DNA from 4 places in the Bariatricus sp. SGI.019 genome. Region 3 is predicted to be linked to each of the others. Evidence: a T-box and tRNA genes for the amino acid it is inferred to sense, from the RefSeq annotation. Region 3 holds a T-box; the other regions hold tRNA genes.
What was found. The T-box of region 3 lies ahead of leuS (leucine--tRNA ligase). A T-box ahead of a tRNA ligase gene usually reads a tRNA of that ligase, here a tRNA-Leu.
Positions count from the first base shown of each region.

Region 1: it encodes a tRNA-Leu, which carries the amino acid that the T-box ahead of leuS (leucine--tRNA ligase) is inferred to sense. The anticodon was not compared.
Region 2: it encodes a tRNA-Leu, which carries the amino acid that the T-box ahead of leuS (leucine--tRNA ligase) is inferred to sense. The anticodon was not compared.
Region 4: it encodes a tRNA-Leu, which carries the amino acid that the T-box ahead of leuS (leucine--tRNA ligase) is inferred to sense. The anticodon was not compared.

Region 1 is NZ_JBNPOQ010000017.1:10,917-14,570, forward strand. It holds gene ACQRD1_RS11275 (TrmB family transcriptional regulator) at 1-27, shown strand, start outside; gene ACQRD1_RS11280 (diaminopimelate decarboxylase) at 24-1,298, shown strand; gene ACQRD1_RS11285 (hypothetical protein) at 1,386-2,027, shown strand; tRNA gene ACQRD1_RS11290 (tRNA-Leu) at 2,133-2,215, opposite strand; gene polA (DNA polymerase I) at 2,402-3,654, shown strand, end outside.
Region 2 is NZ_JBNPOQ010000001.1:170,507-174,160, reverse strand. It holds gene ACQRD1_RS00965 (SufB/SufD family protein) at 1-303, shown strand, start outside; gene ACQRD1_RS00960 (hypothetical protein) at 329-1,246, shown strand; gene ACQRD1_RS00955 (hypothetical protein) at 1,184-1,966, opposite strand; tRNA gene ACQRD1_RS00950 (tRNA-Leu) at 2,131-2,213, opposite strand; gene ACQRD1_RS00945 (DUF4317 domain-containing protein) at 2,290-3,411, opposite strand; gene sdaAB (L-serine ammonia-lyase, iron-sulfur-dependent subunit beta) at 3,575-3,654, shown strand, end outside.
Region 3 is NZ_JBNPOQ010000002.1:107,154-110,807, forward strand. It holds gene leuS (leucine--tRNA ligase) at 1-1,195, opposite strand, end outside; T-box leader at 1,462-1,711, opposite strand; gene ACQRD1_RS01845 (hypothetical protein) at 1,931-2,353, shown strand; gene ACQRD1_RS01850 (CapA family protein) at 2,413-3,567, shown strand; gene ACQRD1_RS01855 (TetR/AcrR family transcriptional regulator) at 3,652-3,654, shown strand, end outside.
Region 4 is NZ_JBNPOQ010000009.1:63,518-67,171, reverse strand. It holds gene pap (polyphosphate:AMP phosphotransferase) at 1-58, opposite strand, end outside; gene ACQRD1_RS07345 (MATE family efflux transporter) at 221-1,615, shown strand; tRNA gene ACQRD1_RS07340 (tRNA-Leu) at 1,700-1,784, opposite strand; gene ACQRD1_RS07335 (DUF5662 family protein) at 1,853-2,395, opposite strand; gene ACQRD1_RS07330 (TraX family protein) at 2,420-3,079, opposite strand; gene ACQRD1_RS07325 (alpha-amylase family glycosyl hydrolase) at 3,081-3,654, opposite strand, start outside.

The DNA.
Region 1 (3,654 bases), on a different contig from region 3:
TCGATGCGGGAGGAAAACCAACAATGAAAAAAGAACCATTTGTAACGAAAGAACAGTTAGATGAGATTGTAAAAGAGTATCCAACACCTTTTCATTTGTATGATGAAAAAGGTATTCGTAAAAATATGAAAGCATTAAAAGAAGCATTTTCATGGAATAAAGGCTATAAAGAATATTTCGCAGTAAAAGCGACACCTAATCCATTCTTGATTAATATTTTGCGAGAATATGGCTGTGGCTGTGATTGCTCGTCATATACAGAATTAATGCTTTCTGATGCAATAGGTGCATCTGGAGAAGATATTATGTTTTCATCTAACGATACGCCTGCAGAGGAATTCGTGCTTGCTGAAAAATTAGGAGCTATCATTAATCTGGATGATATTACACATATTGATTTTTTGGAGAAAACAATTGGACATATTCCGGAGATCATTAGTTGTCGCTACAATCCGGGTGGATTGTTTAAAATCAGTAATGATATTATGGACAATCCAGGAGATGCCAAATATGGTATGACAACGGAACAATTATTTGATGCATTTAAAATATTGAAAGAAAAAGGAGCAAAAGAATTTGGAATTCACGCATTTCTTGCAAGTAATACTGTGACGAATGAATATTATCCTATGCTTGCAAAGGTATTATTTGAAGTGGCAGTAAAACTTCAGAAGGAAACAGGTGTGCATATCAAGTTTATCAATCTGTCTGGGGGAATTGGAATTCCGTATACACCTGATCAAGAGCCAAATGATATTCGGATAATAGGGGACGGTGTCCGCAGAGTATATGAAGAGGTTCTGGTTCCGGCCGGAATGGGTGATGTGTCAATTTATACAGAATTAGGACGTTTTATGATGGGACCATATGGTTGCCTGGTAACTACAGCGATTCATCAAAAACATACACACAAAGAATATATTGGCGTTGATGCATGTGCAGTAAATTTGATGCGTCCTGCAATGTATGGTGCTTATCATCATATTACTGTTATGGGAAAAGAAAATCATCCATGCGATCACAAATACGATGTTACAGGTTCTTTGTGTGAAAATAATGATAAATTTGCCATTGACCGTATGTTGCCAAAGATTGATATTGGCGATTTACTAGTGATTCACGATACAGGTGCTCACGGATTTTCCATGGGATATAACTACAATGGAAAGTTAAAATCAGCGGAAGTTCTTTTGAAAGAAGACGGAACGACTCAGTTAATTCGAAGGGCTGAAACTCCGGCAGATTATTTTGCAACATTTGATTGCTTTGAAATTGGCAGAAAATTAACTGAAAATTAACAACAAGGTCCCCTGTCAAGAGTTGAATTTATGAAAAATAAAGTGTATGGTATACTCATATCTTATACAGGAGTAGGAGGAATAGGAATGAGAAAAAAAGGGCTTTTGGCTGTTTTGCTTGTTATGGCAATGTCTCTTTTGAGTGGTTGCGGGGGAATGAGTGCGGAAGATGCAAGTTCTTATGCAAAGTCTGTTTTGGATGCCAGCTATAAAGGAGAATTTGATGACTATATCGAATGGACGAAATCCACAGAAGATGAGGCAAATGAGTTGTATGAGGGCAATATTGACACAACAATGGAAGAAGCTGGTTTTTCTGACCTTGGAATATCAGAAGAACTGATGGCAAGTTACAGAGAATTGTTCCTGGATATGGTCAAGCATGCAAAATACGAAGTAGGAGAGGCAAAAGAATCGGATAACGATGCATATACGATTGACATTACAGTAGAACCGTTTATAGCCTTTGAAGGAATTCAGGAAGAGGTGACGGCTTCTCTTACAGAAGAAATAAGTAATATGACAGAGATTCCGAGTGATGAGGAATTGAATCAGATGGTATTCCAGAGAATGTATGATCTTATGGCTGCAAGAATGGAAGATCCTGCATATGGTGATCCTGCAATCGTTACAATTACCGTACAGCCAGATGCTGATGGTGTATATTATATTTCTCAGGAAGATATGACAGCACTTGATGATGCAATGTTTCCGACAGATAGTTTCTAATATATTTAAGAAAAAAGATGCGTTATATATCAGATTAATAAATGATATAACGCATCTTTTTTCTTAAAAAATAAAAACCAGATCCGTACTTGACCTGGTTTTTAATGCGGATGGTGGGACTTGAACCCACACGAAGTCGCCCTCGCAAGATTTTGAGTCTTGTGCGTCTGCCATTCCGCCACATCCGCATGTTCTTTTGCTTTTCGCAACAACATGATAAATTATAACCTTTTAATTTGAGAATGTCAATGGTTTTATAAAGAAATTTTGCAAAAAAAACAGGGTAAAATTGATTTGGTGAATAATTTCCTTTTAAAAACCAATGTTTTGGTGTATAGTAATAGGGTAGTTTTGTTTTTAATGGAGAATTCTATATGAATGAAAAGATTGTATTGATAGATGGACATAGTATTTTAAATCGTGCGTTTTATGGCCTGCCGGATCTGACGAATGCAGATGGGCTTCACACGAATGCAATCTACGGATTTTTAACAATTATGTTCAAAATCTTAGAAGAAGAAAAACCAGAATATCTGACAGTTGCTTTTGATGTTCATGCTCCGACATTTCGTCATGAGATGTATGCGGAGTATAAAGGTACGAGAAAGCCTATGGCAGATGAATTGCGTCAACAGGTCCCGGTCATCAAAGATGTTTTACATGCAATGGGAATCAAGACGATTGAATCAGCCGGCCTGGAAGCAGATGATCTTCTGGGAACTTTGTCTAAACGTTGTGAGAAGCAAGGAATGGAAGTGGCGATTATTTCTGGAGACAGAGATTTACTTCAGCTTGCAACAGGGCATGTGAAGATACGTATTCCAAAGACCAAGCAAGGCAGAACAGAAGTTGAAGATTATTTCGCGCAGGATGTAAAGGAACGTTATCAAGTGACGCCTTTGGAATTTATTGATCTGAAAGCTTTGATGGGCGATACCTCGGATAATATTCCTGGAGTCCCAAGTATTGGAGAAAAGACTGCTACGAAGATTATAGCAGAATATCATACGATTGAGAATGCTTATGACCATGTTGATGAATTAAAGCCGCCTAGAGCCTCCAAAGCATTGAAAGAACATTGGGATATGGCGGTGATGAGTAAGAAACTTGCCACGATTAATGTGGATGCTGATTTTCCTTATAAATTGGAGGACGCAAAGCTTGGAAATATCTATACTGAAGAGGCTTATGCATATTTTCAGAAGCTTCAGTTCAAGAATCTTCTTTCTAAGTTTGATGTAACAGCTCCTTCCAATCAGATTGAGTCTGTGTTTCGAGAAGTTACAGATATTCAGATGGCAGAAGAGATTATGACGAAAGCCAGGGCTGCAAAATGTGTAGGTGCGTGTGTTTTCCAGGATACGGAAAATGTATTACCACTTTTTGCCAATCAGGCAGGTGTCGGGGGAATAGGGTTGTGTTTCTCTGAACAGAATGTTTATTGTATTCGAACTGGGCATGGTATAGATACTTCGTGGCTGTTGAATCAGCTGGAGGTGATAGCCGAAGAAACAGAACGATATGTTATGTTTGATTTGAAATCAGCGATGAAGTATTTAAAGATCAGTAATACTTCAAACTGTTTCGATGCGACAATCGCAGCGTATTTGTTGAATCCGTTAAAGAG
Region 2 (3,654 bases), on a different contig from region 3:
GGAGAGGGAAGCTCCGCGCAGATTATCTCCAGATCTGTTGCAAAAGGCGAGTCTAAGCAGGTATTTCACCCGAAGGCGGTAGGGAATGCCAAGTGCCATGCTCATGTACAGTGTGATTCCATCATCATGGATCATGCAGAAGTAAGCTCCATTCCGGAGATCAATGCAAGACATCTGGATGCGGCAATTATCCATGAAGCGGCAATCGGAAGAATTAATGATGAACAACTTGTGAAACTGCGTACATTGGGTATGACGGAGGAGGAAGCAGAATCCATTATTATTGAAAATTTCCTGAATTAGGAGATGTGCAGAGAAAGGACATCAGATGAAGATTAAAAAAAGACTGAAAGTATGGAAAAAAGCAATGCATATGGAACTAAGAGAGCACAGAAGCTCATTTGTTGTGTATGTGGTTCTTCGTATGCTGGTAATATTGATGATGGTGCTTCAGATATTTAATAAGAATTATGAAAATGTATTCTTGTGTATTCTGACATTATTACTGCTTTTTGTTCCAAGCTTTATACAGATTAATCTGAAAATAGAACTGCCTACTGCATTGGAAATTACGATATTAATCTTTATATTTGCAGCAGAAATCCTTGGAGAGATCCAAGCTTATTATATCAGGTTTCCGTTCTGGGATACCGCGCTGCATACGATCAACGGATTCCTGGCAGCGGCAATTGGGTTCGCACTGGTAGATATCCTGAACCGAAGTAAAAAATTCTCAATACAATTATCGCCAGTGTTCGTGGCAATTGTAGCATTCTGCTTTTCCATGACGATCGGCGTGTTGTGGGAATTCTTTGAATGTAGTATGGATCTTTTCTTTGGATTGGACATGCAGAAAGATACGATCGTACATAGTATTCACTCTGTGATGTTGGATCCGGCGGGAGCAAACACCCCAGTTGAAATTGACAATATCACGGATGTGGTAGTCAATGGACAGAGTCTGGGCCTTGGCGGTTATCTGGATATCGGACTTCTGGATACTATGAAAGATCTGTTCGTTAACTTTATTGGCGCAGTTGTATTTTCCACGATTGGTTATTTTTATGTGAAGAATCGTGGAAAGGGCAGATTCGCGAAACGCTTCATCCCCCGGCTCAAGTCTCAGGATGCTGATTTCCTGAAGCAGGTAGAGACGGAAGACGAAGAGTATGAAAAAAATCGCTTATCGGATCAGGAATTTCCGAATCAGACAGCTGATAATGCCAGCGGCGCAAAGCGGAAGTAATGTTGTGTGTAAAGTACCATATACCGCAAGTGCGCCTTGCACTCCCTGGAGTGGATTCAGAGATGTCGGAACGAATCCGTGAAATAAGTAAGCCAGGTAAGAACCTACGAAGATAAATACAAAAGAGAACAGGCCTCGTCCTGTATCCTGACAGCGGCCCTTGCGGCCGCTTTTTTTACTGCCAAATAACACCATCAGAAAAGTGATAACCTCAAAAAGCAGTAAGAATAACGCAATCCCCGCATAAGCGCCTAAGATATAATTTTTGTCTGTAATAGCATGGAAAATATCTCCGTAGGCACTGTAATTATTCCAGAAATTTACAGTCAGTGTATATGTGATTATCGCGATTAAAATTAAAGTTGCTCCGCGAAGCAAAAGATTAACGGCTTTATAGATTATTTTTCCACCGGTTTTAGCAGCTTTTCCTGCAGGGGAGAGCAGATTCGGTACTCTGCGGCGCTTTTTGCGCTTCTTCTTATCTTCTTCAGAAGAGTTTTCCTCCTCATCTTCATATTTATCATAATCATAATTTTCTTCCAGATAGTCAATGTCATCATCGTCATCTAATTCTGAGAGATTCGACAGAACATCCCTGTAATCGTCATCTTCATCTTCAAAAAAGTTTAGGTCGGGGAAATCTTCCTGATATATGACTTCGAAATCATCACCAAAAAAATCCTCGGTATCTTTCCTTACTGTGTTACCATTTATACTCATATACTCAAACCCTCCTTAAACGATTTCTTATTGTAGTATGTTTAGTCAAAAGTCTCAAGGGATATCACAAAAAGTTCACGAAGACATAAGGTTTTCTTTAGAATTGTAGAAAAGAAAAAAACCGAAAACAGTGAAGTTTTCGGTTTTTTTATAAAAATAATAGATGCGGAGAAAGGGACTTGAACCCTCACAGGATTGCTCCCACTAGAACCTGAATCTAGCGCGTCTGCCATTCCGCCATCTCCGCTAACAAAAGATATTCTATCACATAAAACATCATTTGGCAAATACTTTTTGTGTTTTTTTGAAAAAAATTGGCAGAACTATTTTCGAACTTCAATTCCGTTGACTTCCAGGTGGTCATCGATTGCAATGACCAGGCACATCCGGCCATCAATCTCGCGGGTCTCTACCAGGTCGGAGCGCTCTGGATTGACTTTTACGACCACGTCGGGTGTCTCAATCTGGAAGGTCTTGACACTGGCGATGTTGGATGCGAGTAAGGTGTTCTTGTCACCGACCATCTCCTGGAATTCTTCGTCGAAGGATTCCAGCTTTTCTTCTGGAACACCGCTTCTGGTGAGCAGATTCTTAACATCTGGTTTGGACAGTTCCAGAGGATCTGGGTTTTCTTTGCTTCCTTCCAGCATCTCGTTGAGATTGTCGTGGATGTTGCGAACGACTTCATAATCGCATTCATCACCTAGTGTATCACTGATGATAGTCTGGAAGGTGGTCTTCTGATCGCCGGCGGTCAGAGGAATGGTGCTCCCCAGTACATTGCTGATCAGTTCTGGCTGGAGATCTTCTGGTTTCTTGGTATAATAAAGGATATTATGTACATCACTGGCACGATCCTGGAAGGCCGGGAACAGGAAGCCCTTAACTGGGGCTTCTACGATCCAGTCACGGATGCGGTCTTCGATATTATTGGTCAATGCGTTGTAGGTAAGACCTGCTTTTGTGAGGTTGACCGGACAGATGCTGCACAGAATATGTTCGTAGACTGTATCAGAGGCATCGAACATCTCGGAACCATCGGTGGATTTGCCGGGAACATCGTAGACTGCATGAATCAGAATGATGTAATAATTCTCAGCGTAGATATAATTTTCAATAATCTTATCATAGAATTCTTCTACCAGAAGGTCGTCTTCCAGCTTACTGTCACGCAGCTTAAGAAGGAATTCCTGTGTACCTCCGCCTAGCTCCTGCTCCAGTGGGAATTCCATATTAATGAGATTTTTCCCAAGGGTTCCGGACAAGGTATGTTTAAAAATATCAAAGTATTTGAAAGCTTCTTCTTCTGGAAGGGATAAGAAAGCTTTTTTTAGTTCGACTTTTTTCTCTTTCTCATGGTCCACATAGCAGCCACAGATTCGCGTGATTGCGCAGTTTTCCGGGGTGAATTGCTTGCGGATTTCCAGTACTTCTTTCTTATTCATAAGTTACACTCTCCCTTATATACAGACTGTACCCAATCTTAGCATATTCGAGGAAAATTTACAAGATTACGCGAGTGGGGAAATTGGTCGTTGTAAACCATAGAAATCCCAAGTATAATAAAAGTAGATATATGTCAAAATAAGAAAAAGAGAGGGAAAAGAAATGGGAAGTATATTTGACATTTTGGGACCGGTAATGGTAGGTCCGTCCAGTTCTCACACAGCAGGAGCAGCGAGGATTGG
Region 3 (3,654 bases):
GCACTGCAGATTCCATACCATTCCACTCACCGGAATTGATCATTGTTCCGTTCGCTTCGGTATAAGCTTCCGTCATATTTTCAATTTCTTTTCCATCTTTCGCAATAACCTGAATAATCGGAATGCCAAATTTCGTTGCGAATTCAAAGTCACGGTCATCGTGTGCAGGTACACACATGATTGCACCGGTACCATAATCGGCCAGTACATAATCAGACAGCCAGATTGGTGTCTTCTCACCGTTTAACGGATTGATTGCATAACTACCTGTGAATACACCTGTCTTCTCTTTATCCTGCATACGATCTACATTAGACTTCATAGATGCATCGTAGATGTATTTCTCAACAGCCTCTCTGGTCTCATCCGTAGCCAGGCTCTTAGCCAGTTCATGCTCCGGAGCAAGAACCATAAAGGTTGCACCATACAAGGTATCTGGTCTTGTTGTATATACCGTAATCTTTTCTTCTCTTCCTTCAACAGGGAAGTCTACTTCTGCACCGTAAGACTTGCCAATCCAGTCAGCCTGCATCTTCTTAACCTTCTCCGGCCAGTCAAGCTTGTCCAGATCATTTAACAGTCTGTCTGCATATTTAGTAATACGGAGCATCCACTGACGAAGATTCTTCTTCGTAACCTCAGTTCCACAGCGCTCACATTTTCCATTTACTACTTCCTCATTGGCAAGACCGGTCTTACAAGACGGGCACCAGTTGATTGGAAATTCCTTCTCATAAGCAAGCCCTTCTTTGAACATCTTTACAAAGATCCACTGCGTCCACTTATAAAAGTCAGGATCTGTTGTATTTACTTCACGATCCCAGTCATACAGTGCTGCAATCTCATTGATCTGACGCTTGATATTCTTAATATTCTCAGCGGTAGAAATTGCCGGATGCACTCCCATCTTAATGGCATAGTTCTCAGCAGGCAGTCCGAACGCGTCCCATCCCATCGGATGAATGATATAGTAACCCTGCTGCAATTTATATCTGCTCCATACATCAGAGATTACATATCCTCTCCAATGTCCAACATGAAGCCCATTTCCTGACGGATATGGGAACATATCCAGACAGTAATACTTCTCACGTTTTGTTCCATCTGCATTTTCTTTGACGTTAACAGGATCTTTTTCCCATCTTTCACGCCACTTTTTCTCAATTGCCTTATGATTATAAGGTACGTTTGACATCTTTCCATTCCTCCTATATTGATTACTTGGTGAGGTTCTACACGAACCTAGTAAGCAATATACAACCTGCTGGCTTAGCGAGGTCCTTTCGAGCTTAGCAGCATGGTTGTCTCCTTACTTACTTGGTGAGGTTCTACACGAACCTAGTAAGCAATATACAACCTGCTGGCTTAGCGAGGTCCTTTCGAGCTTAGCAGCATGGTTGTCTCCTTACTTACTTGGTGAGGTTCTTCACAAACCTGACAATAAAAAAGCCTTCACATCTCTCAAGAGACGAAAAGGCTTAGCTTCCGTGGTACCACTCTTCTTCATATGGAGGTAAAACTCCATATGCACTCATTCTTTTCTGTAACGGGAAATCCCGCTCCTGCCTATACTACTATGACTGCTTCAAATCGCCATAGCATTCAACAGAAGAACTCCGAGGCGAGTTGGGAGATTACGCTTACTGTCTTGCACCACCCGACAGCTCTCTGTAAACGATAGGCTCTTAATACTCCTCATCAACGTTTCTATCATATATAAACTATTTGCCTAATTATTATATGAAGAATGTTAAAATAAGTCAACCCCCTTGTTTTACTTTCCATTACACAACAAACAAAACATTGATCATCTTTCCATGAAAATGTATAATTTTAAGGTTGTTCCCTCTACACCTTTAGTGTATAATAGACATAAGTAAATCGTACTGAGATGTTCAGTATAATATGATACATAAAGGAGAGATTTCCCATGGTAAATTTATTAACAGGTCCGAAAGGCAGCGGAAAAACACAACAAATGATCGAACAGGCTAACGCAAAAGCAAAAGAATGTAACGGCAATGTAGTATTTATCAAGAAAACTCACAGAGATACAGCAAGTGTTGCATTTGATATCCGTACAATTTGTATGGATGATTTCCCGACAATTACCAATACAGACGAATACATTGGATTCTTATATGGCATGTATAGTTCTAACCACGATATCGAATGTATCTTTATCGATGGTATTCTGAAGCATGCTGATATTTCTTTAGACAGCATGCCCGATTTTATTGAAAGACTGAAAAAGATCTCAAAGGAATGTGGTATTGATTTCTATGTAAGCATTAGTGCCGATAAAGCTGATTTATCAGGTGTTAATGCCGAGGGATGCACATTTTTGAACTAATATAACTATTTCAAAAGGAAAGGGCAGTCCAATCGGGCTGCCCTTTATGGTACAAAAAGATGAGTGGGATCAAAGATGCAAAAAAGAAAAGAGCCAGACGCCAGAAGATGAAAAGACTTCGCATAATGTTGTGCATTCTTCTTTTTCTCTTTCTATGTATTCTACTGTTTTTGACAGTGCGTTCTTTTCATTCTAAAGATAAAGAAAAGAAGGTAGAAACACCTCCGCCTTCTGAAAATATTGATACATCCAAAGTCGATGTACAGGAACTAGTGATTAACAGTACAGAACCTTCCGACTCTGAAGCACCGGTTTCTATTACCGTAAGTTCTATGGGTGACTGTACACTGGGAACAGATGTCAACTTTGCGCAATCGACCAGTCTTCCGGCATATTACGATATCAACGGTCCCGATTACTTTTTCCAAAATGTTCGATCCATACTGGAAGCAGATGATCTGTCAATTGTAAATATGGAAGGAACCCTTACCACCTCCGACCAGCGCGCAGACAAAACTTATGCGTTTAAAGCCTCCCAGGATTACGTCAAGATTCTTTCCGACAGTTCTATAGAAGCTGCTAACTTGGCTAACAACCACAGCATGGATTATGGGGAGCAAAGTTATACTGATACAATCAATGCTTTAGATGATGCAGGCATCGCAAGTTTTGGCTTTGAACATGTGAAAATTCTGGACATCAAAGGGATCAAGGTAGGTGTTACCGGTATCTACGAACTTGCAGAACATCTGGAAAAGAAGCAGCAGGTAAAAGAGAATATAGCTGCATTAAAAAAAGCAGGCGCACAATTAATCATTATTAATTTTCACTGGGGAATGGAGCGAGAATACCAGCCAAACGATACACAGAAGCAATTGGCACATCTGGCAATCGACGAAGGTGCCGATCTGGTAATCGGTCATCACCCTCATGTATTACAGGGTATCGAAAAGTATAAAGACAAATATATTGCTTACAGCCTGGGAAATTTCTGTTTCGGAGGGAACTCCAATCCAACAGACAAAGATACCATGATCTTTCAGCAGACATTTACCATTACAGAAAATGGTGTTGAAAAAGACGACAACATCAATATCATTCCATGTTCGCTTTCTTCCGCCAGCAGCTACAATGATTATCGTCCTACACCGCTAGACGAAGACGAAAAGCAACGAGTACTGAACAAAATCAAAGAATATAGTTCGAATCTGTGATGAACAAACTGACCAATAATCCATTCTTGAATTTCAACAACAAAAGTGTTAAGATGAAAGTACGCACTTGCATGGAGGTATGCTATG
Region 4 (3,654 bases), on a different contig from region 3:
TCTTTTCTTTATATTCCGTCTTACTAAGACTCTTCGTCAAATCTATTTTTTCCAACATATTTTCTCCTCCTTGCACAACCAAGAATGCCAATATTTCTAAGATTTCTAATTCTTTTATTATTATACACTATTTGCCAAATATATATTGGTTTTTCGCAAAATATGGATGTTGTTTTTCTTTTATAATGCTATAATTTTCCTATAAAGGAGTGTTTATATCATGTCAAAAACAAATTTGGGGAAAAATCAGATAACAGAAGGGATTATCTGGAAACAACTATTAATCTTTTTCGTTCCTATTGCAGTTGGAACGTTGTTTCAACAATTATATAATACTGTGGACGCCATCATTGTGGGTAGATTTGTAGGAAAAGAAGCTTTGGCTAGTGTCGGAGGATCAGCTTCGGTCATCTCTTATCAGGTGGTTGCATTTTTTACTGCTCTATCTACTGGTGCAACCGTAATCATCTCACAATTCTATGGTGCATGTGATTCCAGGAATCTTCACAAAGGCTTACATACTTCATACGCCTTTGCAATTATTGTAAGTATCATAATCTCTATTGTCGGATGGTTTTCTACTCCATGGCTCTTAGAAATTATGAACACCCCATCAGATACAATGGACGATTCTGTTTTATATCTAAGAATTTATTTTCTTGGAATTATTGCTACACTAATATACAACATGGGATCTAGTATTATGCGGGCTATTGGTGATTCCAGACGGCCTTTATATTATCTGATCATCTGCTGCGTCCTGAATATAACAATGGATCTTCTTTTTGTGGTTGTATTGAAAATGGGGATTGCTGGTGCCGCTATTGCCACTATCTTGTCTCAGGGGACAAGTGCAATTCTGGTAACGAGATCACTCATGACTTCTTACAATATGCTGAAATTAGAACTTCGTTCCATCCGTCCCACTCTATCAATCCTAAAATCAGAACTTCGCATTGGACTTCCGGGAGGACTTCAGGCTTGCACTTATGGACTTACAAACATGATCATTCAATCTGCCATCAATGGTTTCGGCACCGATACCACTGCTGCATGGGCGGCTTTCGGAAAAATGGATCTCATTTTCTGGGCAATCAGCGGAGCACTGGGCACTTCCGTTACCACCTTCTCCGGACAGAATTATGGTGCAGGGAAAATGAACCGTGTATACAAAAGTGTACGCATAAGCCTTGGAATGTCCCTGGCCATCTGCGGAACAATCCTGGCATGTCTGATGATATTCGCCCGCCCATTATTCCATCTCTTTACCACAGATGAGAATGTCATTGAGATTGGAGTATATATGTTGCTCTATATTGTTCCAAGCTACAGCATCTATATATTTGTAGAGATAATATCCGGTGCCCTTCGCGGTATGGGAGATGTACTGATTCCATCTCTGATAACAATTGGCGGTGTCTGCGGCGTAAGATTGCCTTGGATTTTAATCATGACACCAATCCATCATAGTATATCCACCATTCTGATCAGTTATCCTCTCGCCTGGGCATCCACAGCACTTTTGCTGATTCCCTACTATTTCTATCGCAAGCGGAAGATGAGGCGCAAGACATCCGGGGGATGTCTGCTCTGCGCCGACCGGAGCGAAGCGTAGATCTTGAACCTCGGGTTCAAGGGACGCTTCGGCTCCTAATACAAAAAGGTCCAACCCATAGGGTTGAACCTTTTTGTATTAGGATGCGGAAGATGGGACTTGAACCCACACGACTGCAATAGTCACAAGATCCTTAGTCTTGCTCGTCTGCCAGTTCCGACACTTCCGCAAGTGGCGTCTTTATCAACTGCCCGAAGATTATAATACTACACTATACTACAAAAGTCAACAACTAATTTAACTTTTTTTCTTTAACACATGATGTCTTATGTAATAGAATGTTTTTTCTTCTCCTTCATCTGCCAACATCCTCAATAATGAATGTAACAATCTTGCTGTCTCAGGATGGATCATCTTACCTAGTCTCGCAGCACCTTTCTCATAATACTCCAACGGATGCGAATCCATATAATTCTCGCCTTGATAAGTCTTAGACGCTGCAATCCTGTCTACAAACATTTCTACTACATACTTCACAGGCATCTTAAGCCCAACAATACCTTCTTCTGGATTCACGCTATAATCAATCCAATATTCGTAATGATGTTTATTTCTGCCCTTGTGATGAAGCCATGCCTGCGAATATCCGGTTGCTTCCCGTTCTGCATTATTAGGGCTTCGATTTCCTTGATAATACCAACATCCTACCAAAAATTCTGTTGGCGTATATTTGGACAGATCATGGAGTAATCCTTGTTTATAGAGTCCTACTTTAAAACAACCTTTCATAACCAGCCATTTATGGTGATTAATCGTCTTCAAATGTTGCAAAGCTTTCATATCTCTTTACTTCTCTTTCTTTCATCATCCAATCAATCTTTTCATCAAAAATAACAGGAACAAGTGCATTGGATAGAAAATGTAAAAAAAGTATTTTATTCCTTTTCCTCGTTCTCCATTATATAATGCAATAGGAAACATCGCAATAGCTCCATATCTCTGCAAGTTCCCTTTCCAGAGAAAGTTCCACAAAATTCCCCCTGCCAGTTTCAATCTTTTATTCTGACGAAACAAATAAAAAACCAAAATCAAAAGAATTCCCTTAAAACTATAATCTGTCTTCAAACATACAGCCGCCCACATCACCAATAATACTTCAACCACTTTCGTCGGCCATTCACCTGCCATTTGCAACACATACATCATAAGCACGCCTAAAAGTAAAGTAAAAAAAACATTCTGATGAGTGAATTCCAATATTGTTTCACGAAAAGCAAGGTCATAGGGAATCTCCGAGATTACAGCAAAAGTTCCAAGCCTTATCATATATTGATATAAGTCATGCGTATGAAAAAACCCTTCCACTAACAAAAAGCAAAATATTGGAAAGGACACTCTTCCTATCTCCCTCATCAACATACATTCTGGAAAAAGGACTGCACCCGTATGGTCTATGACCATTGTAATAATTGCAATCCATTTTAATTGATAAGATGTGAGTCTAATTTTCTGTACCAATCTCATGCTATTTCCTGCCTATAACCAGCATAATAGTCCTTTCTGCTACTTCGACCAGTCTCTGATTATCCAAAAGTTCTGGTTCTTCTAAAACTCCTTCACTGGTTGAAGCTATTTTATACCATTTCTTTCCTGACGACAATGCCGGTAAAGCAAATGGATGCTCCTGCCAATGCATATTGTATGCCACAAAGCAGTCGTCTCCTCCGACAGCAGCGCCACTATAATAAACTCCTAATTGCCTGCTGGAAACCTCCGATGGAACTCTCCACGCGCTCTCACCATGATAAGACACATCAGGGACTCCACAACTGACTTGATCAATTCCCCGCATTTCTTCTTCCGGCCAGAACACCGGATATGCTTTTCGTATTTCGATCAATTTCTTTACAAAATCATGCAATTCTTTTTTCTTTTCTAGTTTACTCCAATCTAACCATCCCACTGGATTATCCTGACAATACACATTATTATTGCCTTTTTGTGTATTTTCAAATTCGTCGCCCGCCAGAATACAAGGTGTTCCTTGTGCAAAGAGTAACAAGAAAAATGCATTTTTTATTTGTTGCTGACGTAATTCC